Regions from separate parts of the Microbacterium sp. P2_F9 genome, predicted to be linked through region 1. Evidence: predicted binding sites of a transcription regulator. Region 1 holds the regulator's gene; the other holds the start of a gene.
The links. Region 1 encodes LexA, which represses DNA repair genes until DNA is damaged. Its sites were predicted from a motif close to TCGAACANNTGTTCGA; they were not measured.
Positions count from the first base shown of each region.

Region 2: AC1DVT_RS09865 (intein-containing Rv2578c family radical SAM protein) is a predicted target of LexA. The motif match lies at 1,475-1,490, and genes of this name have one in related genera.

Region 1 is NZ_JBFUFC010000067.1:12,225-17,724, forward strand. Features, by position in the region: gene priA (bifunctional 1-(5-phosphoribosyl)-5-((5-phosphoribosylamino)methylideneamino)imidazole-4-carboxamide isomerase/phosphoribosylanthranilate isomerase PriA) at 1-396, opposite strand, end outside; gene hisH (imidazole glycerol phosphate synthase subunit HisH) at 452-1,099, opposite strand; gene hisB (imidazoleglycerol-phosphate dehydratase HisB) at 1,096-1,698, opposite strand; gene AC1DVT_RS09150 (histidinol-phosphate transaminase) at 1,695-2,783, opposite strand; gene AC1DVT_RS09155 (LysM peptidoglycan-binding domain-containing protein) at 2,800-3,192, opposite strand; gene lexA (transcriptional repressor LexA) at 3,455-4,135, shown strand; partial or broken gene AC1DVT_RS09165 (hypothetical protein) at 4,252-5,500, shown strand, end outside.
Region 2 is NZ_JBFUFC010000076.1:5,275-13,726, forward strand. Features, by position in the region: gene AC1DVT_RS09865 (intein-containing Rv2578c family radical SAM protein) at 1-1,466, opposite strand, end outside; gene AC1DVT_RS09870 (M15 family metallopeptidase) at 1,586-2,974, shown strand; gene AC1DVT_RS09875 (acyl-CoA dehydrogenase family protein) at 3,117-4,277, shown strand; gene AC1DVT_RS09880 (GNAT family N-acetyltransferase) at 4,378-4,863, opposite strand; gene AC1DVT_RS09885 (spermidine synthase) at 4,860-5,576, opposite strand; gene AC1DVT_RS09890 (VOC family protein) at 5,573-6,016, opposite strand; gene AC1DVT_RS09895 (hypothetical protein) at 6,142-6,312, shown strand; gene AC1DVT_RS09900 (D-alanyl-D-alanine carboxypeptidase family protein) at 6,403-7,755, shown strand; gene AC1DVT_RS09905 (LLM class flavin-dependent oxidoreductase) at 7,776-8,452, shown strand, end outside.

The sequences.
Region 1 (5,500 bases):
GATGACGTCGCCGTAACGGCTGATCACGTCGGCTGCCCACTCCGGGTTCTCCAGAGCCGCGGTGCCGAGGTTGATCCGTGCGGCGCCGGACTCCAGTGCCGCCTCCAGCGACTCGTCGTCGCGGATGCCGCCGGAGACCTCGACCTGCACGCCGCGCACGTGCTTGATCACCTTGCGGATCACGCTCGCGTTGCTGCCCCGCCCGAAGGCGGCGTCGAGGTCGACGAGGTGGATCCACCGCGCGCCCTGACGCGCGAAGTCGAGCGCAGCGTCGACGGGGTCGCCGTAGTTCGTCTCGGTGCCCGCCTCACCCTGCGTCAGGCGAACCGCCTTGCCGCCGGCGACATCCACGGCGGGAAGGAGGATCAGTTCGGGAGGGGACGCGAAGTCGTTCATGGATCCTCAGGAAGATGTCGTGGCGGCGCCTCGGCGCCGCGGGGAAGGCACGAATTCAGAGAGTAGCCCCGCCGAGCACGCCGATCCAATTGGACAGGAGTCGGATGCCGGCAGAGCCGGACTTCTCGGGATGGAACTGGGTGGCAGACAGCGGGCCGTTCTCGACAGCGGCGATGAACGGAGCCCCGTGGGTGGACCAGGTGACCGCGGGCTTCGGGAATGGGGGCTGCACATCCAGGAGCCACTTCTGGGCGCCGAACGAGTGGACGAAGTAGAACCGCTCGTCCTCGATGCCGCGGAACAGGCGCGAGCCCTCCCCCGGGTCGACGGTGTTCCAGCCCATGTGCGGCAGCACCGGTGCGTCGAGTTCGGTCACGACGCCTGGCCACTCGCCGAACCCCTCGGTGTCGACTCCGCGCTCGACCCCGAGTTCGAACATGACCTGCATGCCGACGCAGATGCCCAGCACATGCCGACCGCCGGCGAGGCGCCGTTCGATGAGCTCGCCCGCGCGCACCGCGTTCAGCGCGTCCATGACGGCGCGGAACGCGCCGACCCCGGGCACGACGAGTCCGTCGGCGTCGCGGATGAGGCCGCGATCCGCGGTCAGGCGTGCGTCGGCCCCGGCCGCAGCGAGAGCCTTGACCGCGGAGTGCACATTCCCCGAGCCGTAGTCGAGCACCGCGACGAGCGGTCGGCTCACAGGGCGCCCTTCGTCGAGGGCACGCCGTCGACGAGCGGGTCGAGCGCTTTCGCCTGGCGGAACGCGCGGGCGAAGGCCTTGTACTCGGCCTCCGCGATGTGGTGCGGATCGCGCCCGGACAGCACGCGCACGTGCACGGTGAGCGCGGCGTTGAACGAGATGGCCTCGAACGTGTGCCGCACCAGCGAACCGGTGAAGTGGCCGCCGATGAGGTGGTGCTCGAAACCGGCCGGCTCGCCGGTGTGGACGAGATAGGGCCGGCCCGAGATGTCCACGACCGCCTGGGCGAGGGCCTCGTCGAGGGGCACGAGCGCGTCGCCGTAGCGCGAGATGCCGGTCTTGTCACCAAGCGCCTCGCGGATGCTCTGACCGAGCACGATCGCGACGTCTTCGACGGTGTGGTGCGCGTCGATCTCCGTGTCGCCCGACGCACGCACGGTGAGGTCGGTGAGCGAGTGCTTCGCGAACGCGGTCAGCAGGTGGTCGAAGAACGGGACTGTCGTGTCGATGTGGCTTCGGCCGGTGCCGTCGAGGTTGACTTCGAGCTCGACGGTCGATTCGCTCGTCGCGCGGCGCAGTGAAGCGGTGCGTCCGGTCATGCCGCCGAGTCTATCGAGGCCAGCGCCTCCAGGAACGCCGTCGTCTCGTCCTCGGTCCCGGCGGTCACGCGAAGATGGCGCGCGATGCCGACATCCCGGATGAGCACGCCACGGTCGTAGAGGGCCTGCCAGGTGGCGGCAGGATCGTCGACGCCGCCGAAGAGGACGAAGTTCGTCCACGACTCGTGCGGTTCGTAGCCGAGCGCCTCGAGCGTCGCGGACGTGCGGTCGCGCTGCGCGACGATCTCGTCGACCATCCGCAGCATCGTCTGCGCGTGGCGCAGGGCCGCCGTCGCCGCAGCCTGGGTCAGCGCACTCAAGTGGTACGGCAGCCGCACGAGGCGAAGCGCGTCCACGACCGCGGGATCGGCGGCGAGGTAGCCCACGCGGGCACCCGCGAACGCGAAGGCCTTGCTCATCGTCCGCGAAACCACGAGCCGCTCGCGGCCGGGCAGCAGCGTGAGGGCGGACCGCTCGTCGCGCGGGGCGAACTCCTGGTACGCCTCGTCGACCACCACGATCCCCTGGGTGGCGTCATAGACCGCCTCGATGACGTCGAGCGTCATGGGCGTGCCGGTCGGGTTGTTCGGCGCGCACAGGAAGACCACATCGGGTGCGGCCTGTTCGACCTGGGCTGCCGCGCTCTCGGCGTCGACGGTGAAATCGTGCCGGCGCTCCCCCGCGATCCATGATGCGCCGGTGGCGCGGGCCAGCAGCGGGTACATCGAGTACGTCGGCGCGAACCCGAAGGCGGTGCGGCCAGGACCGGCGAAAGCCTGCAGGACATGCTGCAGGACCTCGTTGGATCCGTTCGCCGCCCAGAGCTGATCCGCCGTGAGGCCATGCCCCAGGTACTCCGCGAAGCCTTCGCGGAGAGCGGTGAACTCACGGTCGGGGTAGCGATTGATGTCGCGCAGCGCCAGTGCGATCGAGTCGAGGATGTCGTCGGCCACTTCCTGCGGGACAGGATGCGTGTTCTCGTTGACGTTGAGTGCGACGGGGAGCGGCGCCTGCGGTGCGCCATAAGGCGTCATACCACGCAGATCGTCACGAAGGGGCAGTCGATCGAGGCTCACCCCTCCCATCGTAGAGGCGACGGGATCAGTGGGCGGGCGCGTACTCGGCGGGAATGGCGATGCGCTGTCCTGCCGCCACTGTGACGCCCTCGAGAGCGTTCAGCCGGACGATGGCATCCACGACATCGCGCGGGTCAGCAGTCGGCGCGACCTCTTCGGCGATCGACCAGAGCGAGTCGCCCGCGGCGACCGTGATCGTCGTGAAGGAGCCCGCCGGAGCCCCGGCATCGCGCGACGCGAGTGCCGCCCCGCCGCTGATCACCGCGATGCTCAGTGCCACCACCGCGGGGAACGCCGCCATGGTCGCCAGCACGCGGCGACCGCGTGTCGTGAGACGAAGTCGCGTGCCGCCCACAGCGGTCGCACCGACGGCGGAGATGCGGTGTGTCGCAGCGCCCGAGAATCCGATGGCGGTCATGAGGTCCTCCTGAGAGTGGGGAGAGGTTCGCATCCGGAACTCGGCCGGGAGCGCCGGATGCGAATCTCTCTTCCGAAGTTATCTTCGATGCAATATCCTGTCAAGTGCGGTGGAACACAGCAGTTCCTCGAACACGAAACGCGGCGAGTCTGCTTCGCTCCACCTGCCTGACCGGATACGGTTTCGACAGGAACAGCCCATCAGGGACCTCCGACATTCGAAGAACGATGCACCTCAGGGGCGCGAGACAGGAGCTGGGACGATGACCGAGGCAACCGGCCGCGAGAAGCCGCAGACCCGGCGACGCAAGAGCCTGAGCGACAAGCAGCTCGCCATCCTGGAGGTGATCCAGCGATCGATCGCCCGGCACGGCTATCCGCCGAGCATGCGCGAGATCGGCGACGCGGTCGGCCTCAAGTCCCTCTCGAGCGTGACCCACCAGCTGAATCAGCTCGAGCTCAGCGGCTATCTGCGCCGCGACCCGGGCAAGACCCGCGCGATGGAGGTGCTCATCGATCTCCCGGGAAGCGCCACCGAGAATCCCGCCGACTCCGGTCCTGTGGTCGGCGACGCCGCCATGGTGCCCCTCGTCGGGCGGATCGCCGCCGGCGTCCCCATCACGGCCGACCAGCAGGTCGAGGAGATCTTCCCGCTGCCCCGTCAGCTGGTCGGCAAGGGCGATCTGTTCATGTTGAAGATCGTCGGCGAGTCCATGATCGACGCGGCGATCTGCGATGGCGACTGGGTGGTCGTCCGATCGCAGCCCACCGCCGAGAACGGCGACATCGTCGCTGCGATGCTCGACGGCGAAGCCACGGTGAAGACCTTCCGGAGGCGCGACGGGCACACCTGGCTGCTCCCCCGCAACTCCGCCTTCGAACCGATCCTCGGCGACGACGCGGTCGTCCTCGGCAAGATCGTCGCGGTCCTCAGAGCCGTCTGATCGGTGAATTCTCGCCCATGACGGGCGATGATTCCCCGCGCGGCATGGCACTCGGACTGCAACGACCGGCAGAATGGCCGAAGGCGCGGGGGTGCGCCAGACGAGAGGGGGCCGTCGTGGCCGCAACCGAGATCGACGAACTCCGCGAACAGCTGGCACGGCTCGAGGCGGAGAACACCGCGCTCCGCGACGTCACCGCGCCGACGACGCCCATCCCGCCAGCAGCGGCGAAGCGGCAGCGAGAACCCGGCCGCTGGCGCGCCTTCGTCTCGGCGCTGATCATCGTGATCGCCACGCTCCTGGTTCCCATCGCGATCGTGAGCGCGTGGGCACGCGTGCAGCTCGTCGACGAGGATGCGTTCGTCAGCACTCTCGCGCCCCTCGCCGAGGACCCCGCCGTCCAAGGCATGATCATCGACGAGACGATGGACGCCATCACGGCCCAGGTCGACTTCAGCGAGCTGACGTCGAACGTCTTCGACGGCATCGCCGACCTCGGCCTGCCGCCGCGTGCCGCCCAGGCACTCGATCTGCTGAAGGCCCCCGCAGCCGACGGTCTCGAGAATCTCGTGAACACGACAGTCACGCGGGTCATCGAGTCGGATGCCTTCGCCGATGTCTGGGCGACGACGACGCGTGCCGCGCACCGCGCCCTCACCGCCGCTGCGACATCGGACGGCGGCGGGATCGTCGTCATGACCGACGACGGCGTCGGCATCCAGCTCGGCGCGATCGTGGAACGCGTCAAGCAGAACCTCGAAGACCGTGGTGTCGGGGTGGCCCAGATGATCCCAGCGGTCGACAAGGTCGTCATCATCGGCACGGGTGAGACGCTCCTCGCGATTCGCACGACCTACGCGATCGCCTCCACGCTCGGATACTGGCTCCCGATCATCACACTCGCCCTCTTCGCGCTCGGCATCCTCATCGCCCGCCGACGGAGCGTCGCCATCATCGGAACCGGTGTCGGCTTCCTGATCGGCGGTGGCGCGCTGGCACTCGGGTTCGCGGCCGGATACCCGGTGATGGGCCAAATCGCCGTGCAGCTCGATCTATCGGTGGCCGGGCTCGACGTCATCTACAGCCAGCTGATCGGTTCGATGCACCAGACCGCGGCGATCATCGCACTGCTGGGTGTCTTCATCGGAGTCCTCGGGTGGTTCATGGGCCGCTCGTCCGCGGCAGCCCGCTCGCGCAGCTTCATCCGGGGAGTCAACTCGTCGGCACGCCGCTGGTTCGCGGCGCGCGGGCTGAACACGGGAGCGTTCGGGATCGCGCTCGCGCGCTACCGAGTGCTCATCCGCGTCGTCATCGCCGTGCTCGCCGTGCTCTGGCTCTTCGCACTGCGTCCGCTGTCGACAGGGG
Region 2 (8,452 bases), on a different contig from region 1:
ATCCCCGGCATGAGCCGGTAGCGTCCCTCCGCACGCTGATACGGGTCGGTGTTCGTGCCCAGCATGACCGGATCGCGCTGCCAGGAGCCGCGGGCGAGCTCGCGGCGGAGCACCCCGGCGACGTTGATCTTGACGACGATCTGCGAGTCGAAGTCGTGCCCCGCGTCGAGGTCGAGGTATTCGTGGGTCGCCCGGGCGAAGCAGTTGTGGCTGATGACGCCGTTGGCGATGAAATCGCCGGTGCCTGTCGTGATGTCGACCATCTCGATGTCATGCCCGAGATCCTCGATACTCACAACCCGGAGGTCGGCGACCGTCTTGACCGCAGTGCCCACGATGTCGATCTTCCGGGTGATCGCTGGCTCGGTGATTCGGAAGAATCGCTGTCGCATGGGGAGTCCACCTGACACGCGGACGTTGCGAACACCGTTCGCGTTCACCGGCTCGACGACGTGAGACAAACCGTGCGCGGTGAGGGCCTCGCCGATCAGCCGGAGCACCTCCGGATCTTTGTTGCTGATCCGAAGGATGCCGCCCGAGTGAGAGCCTTCCGCATCGAAGATTCCCGCCAGGAACCCCGCATGCCAGGCATGGGTCCGCAACCGCGGGACTGTGATGATCCTTTCGATCGCGTCCACGTCCGCTCGACGTGCGGAGTGGATCGCGGTCATGGCGCGTCGCGTCGCGGTGGCCGTCGTGAAAGGTCGTGTGTCGGTGGCTATCCCCTKGTCGGCGAGAAGTTGTCGGGTTCGATCGAGTGCCTCAACGTCGGCCAGCGCGAGCCGGAAGCGATGGATCGCCCTTGTGCGAACAAGATCCGTATACGAGCGATGGAACAGCATCCCGTCGCCGCGGATCATGCCAGAGAGGTAACCCCGCCGATAGTCGCCGCCGAGATGAGGGCCGAGGACGGCGCGACCGCCGAGGCCGAAACCCATCAGTCGGTTGTTGGTGGTGAGGTACGGCCGCTGATCTGCTCCACCCATCGCGCCTTTGACATGCTTCCACCCGCGTTCAGTGAGGAAGCGGTGGTCACCGCTCGCGACGAGTTCCGTTCCGTCCGCGAGAGTGACGCGGTAAGCGCGCTTGCGTGTCGCCCACTTCGCCGCGACGTGCGTCCGGACGTAGCGACGGTAGTCGCCACGCTGCTCCGTTCCGATGATCTCCTGACCGATCGTGAGCTCGTCGATGCGCCGCTGCCGACCGTCCGCGCAGAGCACCAGCGTGTCGGGACCTACGCAGTAGGAGCAAGCATGACTGCATCCGCGATACGGGTTCACCGTCCAGTCGAACGGCATCGCGGAGGCCCCAGGCACATGATTGAGGGCGCTCTTGCTCATCACCTCGTGGAACGTCATGCCGGAGAACTCGGGCGTCGTCACCGATCGCACCAGTCCATTGAGCTGTTCCATGCCGGGCAGGGCCGCGGCATCCGCCACTCCCAGTTCCTGACCTTGCCATCGCACCATCCCATGAGAACAGACGTACGAATGTGTGTCAAGCAGAATAGAACAAAAAGACGATTAGAATGCCGCGAATCGGTCATGCCTGAATCCGTCGCGGCAACTCGGGGGAGAATGGCTGAGTGACGGCACCCGGACCGCACGCTCCGCCCACGAGCCGTCGCGCGGCTCGCGAGCCGCGCGACGACACTGGTGCGCCCGAACGGCAGGCGGACGCGGCGAACTCCGACTCGTCTGCGGCGAACTGGGACGACCTTCCGGAATGGGTGGGAGCAACGTCACCCGCTCCGGTGCCCGCGCGCCACCGCTCGAACTATGTTCCGGCGACGGGGCCGGCTCCCGGCGTTGAGAATGCCCGGGAGACCCCGGACGGGGCGACCCGAACGCCGGCGACGCCGACTGCAACCGGCCTGACCCGTCGCGAGCTCCGCGCGCGGGAGGCCGCTGTGCCAGCCGCCCCAGCACAGCAGCACAACCGCACAGAAGAGCCCCCGGCCACCACCGGCCCGACCCGTCGGGAGGTGCGTGGGACCGAGCTGCTCGAGTCCGACGTCACGCCGGCCCGGCATCTGCGCACCCGGCGGGCGGCATGGATCCGGGCGGGGTTCGGTCTTGTCGCCGCTGCCGCGCTGCTGATCGGCGGCACGATGGCCATCACGGCGGCGGTGACGACGCCCATGAAGACGACCGCCACCCGAACCGTCGCCGACGAGCCTGATCCCGTCCCACTTCCCGAGTCGGTGGCGGCGATTCCCGCTCCGTCGTCGTCCGCGGTTCCGGCGCTGGTCGATGTCTGTGCGAACCCGGAATTCGTCGCCGCGATCGGCGCGGGCGACGATACGACCGCGCTCGCGCTCGCCGGGGGTGCCGAGCCGTTCCGGGCCACGGTGGCGGCGGGCACGGCACCGTGCGTTCCCCTGGACGACCCGGCGCACGTTTGGGTGCTTGTCAACAAGACCCGGCCGTACGACCCGATCGACTACCGGCCGTCGCCCCTGGGCGCGCCCGCAGCCGTGCGCGACATCAGCGGCGGATCGCTTCGCACGGATGCCGCAGCCGCCCTCACCACGATGGTCGCAGCCGCGAAGACCGCCGGTGCGGGCGAGATCGCGCTCGACAGCGGGTATCGGTCCTACCGGACGCAGCAGTCGACCTACGGAGCACAGGTGTCGGCGAATGGGCGGGCGCACGCCGACACCGTCAGCGCGCGGCCCGGCTACAGCGAGCACCAGTCCGGACTCGCTGCCGACGTCACGGCCTGTTCGGGCGGCTGCGTCGGGCTCGAGAGCTTCGCCGGCACGGCGCAGCAGCAGTGGGTGGCCGCGCACTCGTGGGAGTTCGGGTGGATCGTCCGTTATGAGGACGGGTACACCGACATCACCGGCTACTCGCCGGAGCCCTGGCATCTGCGCTACGTCGGCCCCGAGCTCGCGGCGGAGTATCACGCGGGCGCCTGGCACACGCTCGAACAGTTCCTCGGCATGCCCGCGGCGCCGGACTACGTCGGCTGAGCCTGCGCGCGACCGAGGTGGCGGCATCCGCAGTCCGTGATACCGAGTACCGTTATAGGTGAGATGCAATGTCATCCGCCGCGCGATCGTCCGGGTCTTCCTGGTCTGTAATCGCCGGGCAGACTTCAACGAGGAGGGGCGCATGGAGCGCGACATCTACGACGAGGACCACGAGGCGTTCCGCGACGTCGTCAAGGAGTTCATCAAGCGCTACGTGACGAACGAGGCGCGGGAGCGGTGGGATGCCGCGGGCGAGGTCGATCGTGCGACCATGCTGGCCGCAGGCGAGTCGGGCCTCATTGGACTCTCGGTCCCAGAGGAGTTCGGCGGCGCCGGGATGCTTCAGGACTACCGCTTCCGCGCCATCGTCAACGAAGAGGTGATCCTCGCCGGCGCAGGCTCGCTCGCCGGCGCCTTCGGCATCCAGGACGACCTCGCCATCCCCTACCTCGTGCACATGGGCACGCAGGAGCAGAAGGAGAAGTGGCTCCCCGGCATGGCGACCGGCGAGATCCTCGGCGCCCTCGCGATGAGCGAGCCCGGCGCGGGCAGCGACCTCCGCGGCATCAAGACCACCGCCAAGCGGGTCGAGGGCGGATACATCGTCAATGGCGCGAAGACGTTCATCTCGAGCGGCAAGACCGCCGATGTCATCGTCACGTTCGTCAAGACCGGCGAGGGCAACAAGGCGGATGCCTTCAGCCTGCTGCTGATCGAGAACGGCATGGCGGGCTTCGACCACGGCAAGAAGCTCCACAAGATGGGCTTCCAGGGCCACGACACCGCCGAGCTGTCCTTCAGCGACGTGTTCGTTCCGGAAGAGAACCTGATCAGCGGCAAGGAGGGCCAGGGGTTCATCCAGCTGATGATGAACCTGCCGCTCGAGCGCCTCTCGATCGGCATCGCGGGCGCCGCCGCGGCCGAGGCCGCGCTGAAGTGGACGCTGGCGTACACGAAGGACCGCGAGGCCTTCGGCGAGCGGATCATCGACTTCCAGAACACCCGCTTCAAGCTGGCCGAGGTCGCGACCACGGTCGACGCCCTGTGGGCGTACATGGACCGTGCCCTGCTCGCCTACAAGGACGGCAAGCTCTCGGCTGTGGAGGCCGCGAAGGTCAAGTTCTGGGCGACCGAGCGCGAATGGGATGTCATCGACGTCTGCGTGCAGCTGCACGGCGGCTACGGGTACATCACCGAGTACCCGATCGCCCGCGCGTTCCTCGACGCGCGCGTGCACCGCATCTACGGCGGCACGAACGAGATCATGCGCGAAATCGTCGGCCGCGAGCTCGCCAAGCGCTGACTTCGCGACGAAGCGCGGATGCCGCGGCCTGAGGCCCATCGAGGGCCCGGGTCGCGGCATCCTTTGGTCCGCGGGCGGCGGATTCGGGGTCAGTTGGGCGCTACGACAGCAGTTTGCGCAGGTAGACCAGCTCCACCGCGGGCAGCGCGACCCGATGCGTTTCCACATAACCCTCGCGTTGGTACAGGCGAAGATTCGCGACACTGAGCGCTCCGGTGAAGAGCTCGGCCTCCGCGGCATCCGATCGCGCCTCGACGGCTTGGAGCAGCCGGGTTCCGATTCCCCGACCCTGCAGATCGGGGACCACCGCGAGGCGTCCGATTCTCAGCACATCTCCGACCGATCGCGCCCTGACGGAGCCCACCATCCGCGATCCGACCAGCGCCACGCAGCCGCTGTTCGTCGCGAGTTCCGCTTTCAGCTCGTCGAACGTCTGGGTGAGTGCCGGGGTGTCGAGCGTGTCGTAGAGAATCGCCTCCTCGATGAAGGCCGCCCGCTGGAGGGTGAACACCTCGGCCGCATCGGTGACGACAATGGGGCGGATCCGAACATCGAGCAGCTCCTCAGAAGAGGTCGCGCCGCTCACCGGGTCTCCTGCCGCCGGGTTGCGACGTAGACCGTGTTCGATGAGGTGCCGCCGGTGAGGCGGTTGGCGAACGTCACGACGTGCGCTGCGCTGTCGTCGAGGACCGAGGAGAGCGTGGTCATGAAGTCGGCGTCGGGGGGATCGTCCGACCACAGCGCGAAGACGCCCCGGTCGGCGAGGTGCTGGGCGAGGGATTCGAGTCCGGTCGCGGTGTAGAGGTCGGCGTGACTCGGATCGAGGGTGTGACGTGGGGAATGATCGACATCGAGCAGGATGGCGTCGTACCGGACATCCTCTGGCGCGGGCGGCCGGCGCACCACGGCGAAGAAGTCGTCGTGGACCAGCGTGACCCGCGGATCCCGCACCAGCTGCGCGGACACCGGGAGGAGTTCGCGCTCATGCCACCCGATGACCGCGGGGAGCGCATCGATCACATCCAGCCTGCGCACGCGGTCATCGTGCAAGGCCGTCGCGGCCGTGTAACCCAGGCCCAGCCCTCCCACGAGCACGTTCAGGTCGGCGCCTTCGACCGCAGCGAGGCCCAGTGTCGCGAGCTCCTCCTCGGCGACGGTGAACAGGCTCGACATCAGGTACTCGTCCTTCAGCTTCACCTCGTAGATCAGCTCACCCGTCTCCGCGTCGGCACGCCGGCGGAGGGTCAGTTCGCCCATCCGCGTCTCTTGCCAGTCGAGCTCTTCGAATCGAGCGATCATGTAGGGTCCCTTTTCAATTCCTCGGCGAGCATCACGATGATGCCGCTGGGTCCGCGGACGTAGGTGAGCTTGTAGATGTCCTGGTAGGTGGCCACGCCGCGCAGCGGCAGGCAGCCGTGCCTCGCAGCGATTGCCAGCGCCTCGTCGATGTCGTCGACCGAGAAGGCGACGCGGTGCATGCCGATCTCGTTGGGACGGGTAGGTTCTGTCTCGATCGCCTCCGGGTGGAGGTACTCGAAGAGCTCGAGGGTGCCGAGTCCGTCCGGGGTCTGCAGCATCGCGATGTTGGCGTGGTTGCCGTCTAGACCCACCGCGGTGTCGGTCCACTCGCCACTGACCGTGTCGCGACCGATCACCGTGAGACCGAGGTCGGTGAAGAAGGCGATCGTCGCGTCGAGGTCGCGAACGGCGATGCCGACGTTCTCGAGTTTGATGGCCATGGGTTCCTCCTAGGGGCGAGGCTACCCGCCGACCCGAATCGTCGTCACGACGAGTGGAACGCCAGCCTGCGCCCCAGCGGCGAAATCGGCCTACGCTGTGGATGTCGCTGACCGAAGGAGCCGCCGTGTCCACTCCCAACGAGCACTCCCCGGAGCATCACATCCCCGGCCCAGATGAGCCGAGCGTCCCCGAGCTCGAGGTCGACGAGAACATCGCGCCGCGCCCGGAGGAGGAGATCGCCGACGTGCTGCGGTCGACACCTGACGTCGCAGACCACAGCCGGCATCCGGAGTGATGGAGGGTCCCCGTCGGGGCCGGGCAGCTGATTGGTCGTCCTATCCGTGCTGATGCAGGATGGAATCTCTTCACTCATCAACGGGGCAGTATGACGACGCAGGATCGATCGCCGGATGAGCTTTCCGACTTCGCGGAGCTGATGCGGCACGAGGAAGAGTTCCCCGATCACGCGCCACAGTTCGAACCCAAGGCGCGACGTGCCCGCCGGCGCCGGGGCCTGATCATCACCTCGGTCGTGATCGCGGTCGTGGTCGGCGCGCCCGGAGGCTACGTCGGCTGGGCTCTGAACGCGCCGCTGAGCGCACCGGTCGTCGCATCGCAGGCGCCGCATGCGCCGGTGCAGGATGCCGCCGCGATCGTCCTCCCCGTGGATGGCGCCTCGGCGATCAGCATCTCCGGAGCCGATGAGTACCTCGGCACCACGGCAAGCGGCATCTGGACCAGCAGCGGCACCAACGATCCTCGCCCGATCGCGAGCATCAGCAAACTGATCACCGCGCTCGTGGTCCTCGACGCGAAGCCGCTAGCGGGCGCCGACGATCCCGGACCCACGATCACCTTCCACAAGGCCGACCACGACCTCTACGACAAGTACTACGTGATGGGCGCGAAGATCGCCGCGATGCCGACCGGCAGCGCGATGTCGCTGCGCGACGCCCTCGCGACGATGCTGATCCCGTCGGCGAGCAACTATGCCGAGGCGGTGTCCACCTGGGCGTTCGGGTCCCAAGGCAGGTTCCTCAGCGCGGCGCGGCAGTGGCTCTCCGCGCACGCTCTCACCGGCACCACGATCGTCGAGCCGACCGGCATCAGCCCTCGCAACACGAGCACTCCGAGCGACCTCATCGCCATCGGAAAGCTCGCTGCCGCGGATCCAGCGATCGCGCAGATCGCCGCGACTTCCTACCTGGAACTCAGCGGCCCCGGCGGAATGTCCAACACCAACGATCTGCTGGGCCGCGACGGGATCACGGGGCTCAAGACCGGCAATCTGGGCGACGGAAACTACAGCCTGCTGTACACGGCATCCCTCGATGTCGGAGCGGCTCAGCCGCTGAGCGTCACCGGAGTGATGCTCGGCGGCTACTCCCGAGCCGCTGTCGACGAAGTCGTCCTCACTCTGCTGCACAGCATCCGCGATGGCTTCCACTCCGTGCAGCTGGCGACAGACGGCCAGGAAGTCGGCACCCTTACGACACCCTGGGGCTCGACCGCGCATTTGGTGCTGGGCGACGGCGCCTCGATCTTCACGTGGTCGGACACCCCGATCACCGTGACGACGGACACGACGACGCCCACGACCTACAAAGATGGCGAGGTCGTCGGGACTGTCACATGGACGGCCGGGCCGAACACCGTGACAGCAGACGTCGAAATCGAGGGGAGCATCATCCCGCCGACTGAGTGGTGGCGGCTCACCCACCCATCCGAACTCGGCTAGGCCGGCGTAGCGTGGCGGGGATGAGACACGGAATCGTCATCCTGCCGCAAGAGAGCTGGCCCATGGCAGCGCGTCGGTGGCGCCAGGCCGAGGAGTACGGGTTCGATCACGCATGGACGTACGACCACCTGTCCTGGCGGAGTCTCGCGGATCAGCCGTGGCATGCGACGATCCCGACCCTGACGGCCGCGGCGACCGTCACGGACCGCATCGGTCTCAGGCTCTTCGTCGCGAGCCCGAACTACCGGCATCCGGTGCCGTTCGCGAAGGAGCTCGCGACGCTGGACGACATCGCGGGCGGACGCGTGCTGGTCGGTGTCGGGTCGGGGGGAACCGGCTTCGATGCGTACGTTCTCGGTCAGACGGAGCTCACCCCGCGCCAGCGGCACGAGAGGTTCGTCGCGTTCGTCGACGCCCTGGATGCGCTGCTGCGATTCGAACAGCCCGGCTCGGGCGGGATCTCGTTCCCCGGCGACTGGTTCGTCGCGCACCAGGCGCGGATGGTCGGCGCACCCGCGCGGCAGCCCCGGATGCCGCTGCTCATCGCCGGCAACGGGCCGAAGGCCATCCGGCTCGCTGCACGAAAAGGCGAGGGATGGGTGACCACCGGCGGGAGTGAAGACGATCGCGAGGAGTGGTGGTCGGGGATAGCCGCTCTCGCCGCGCGGTTCGACGCCGAGTACGAGGCATCCGGTCG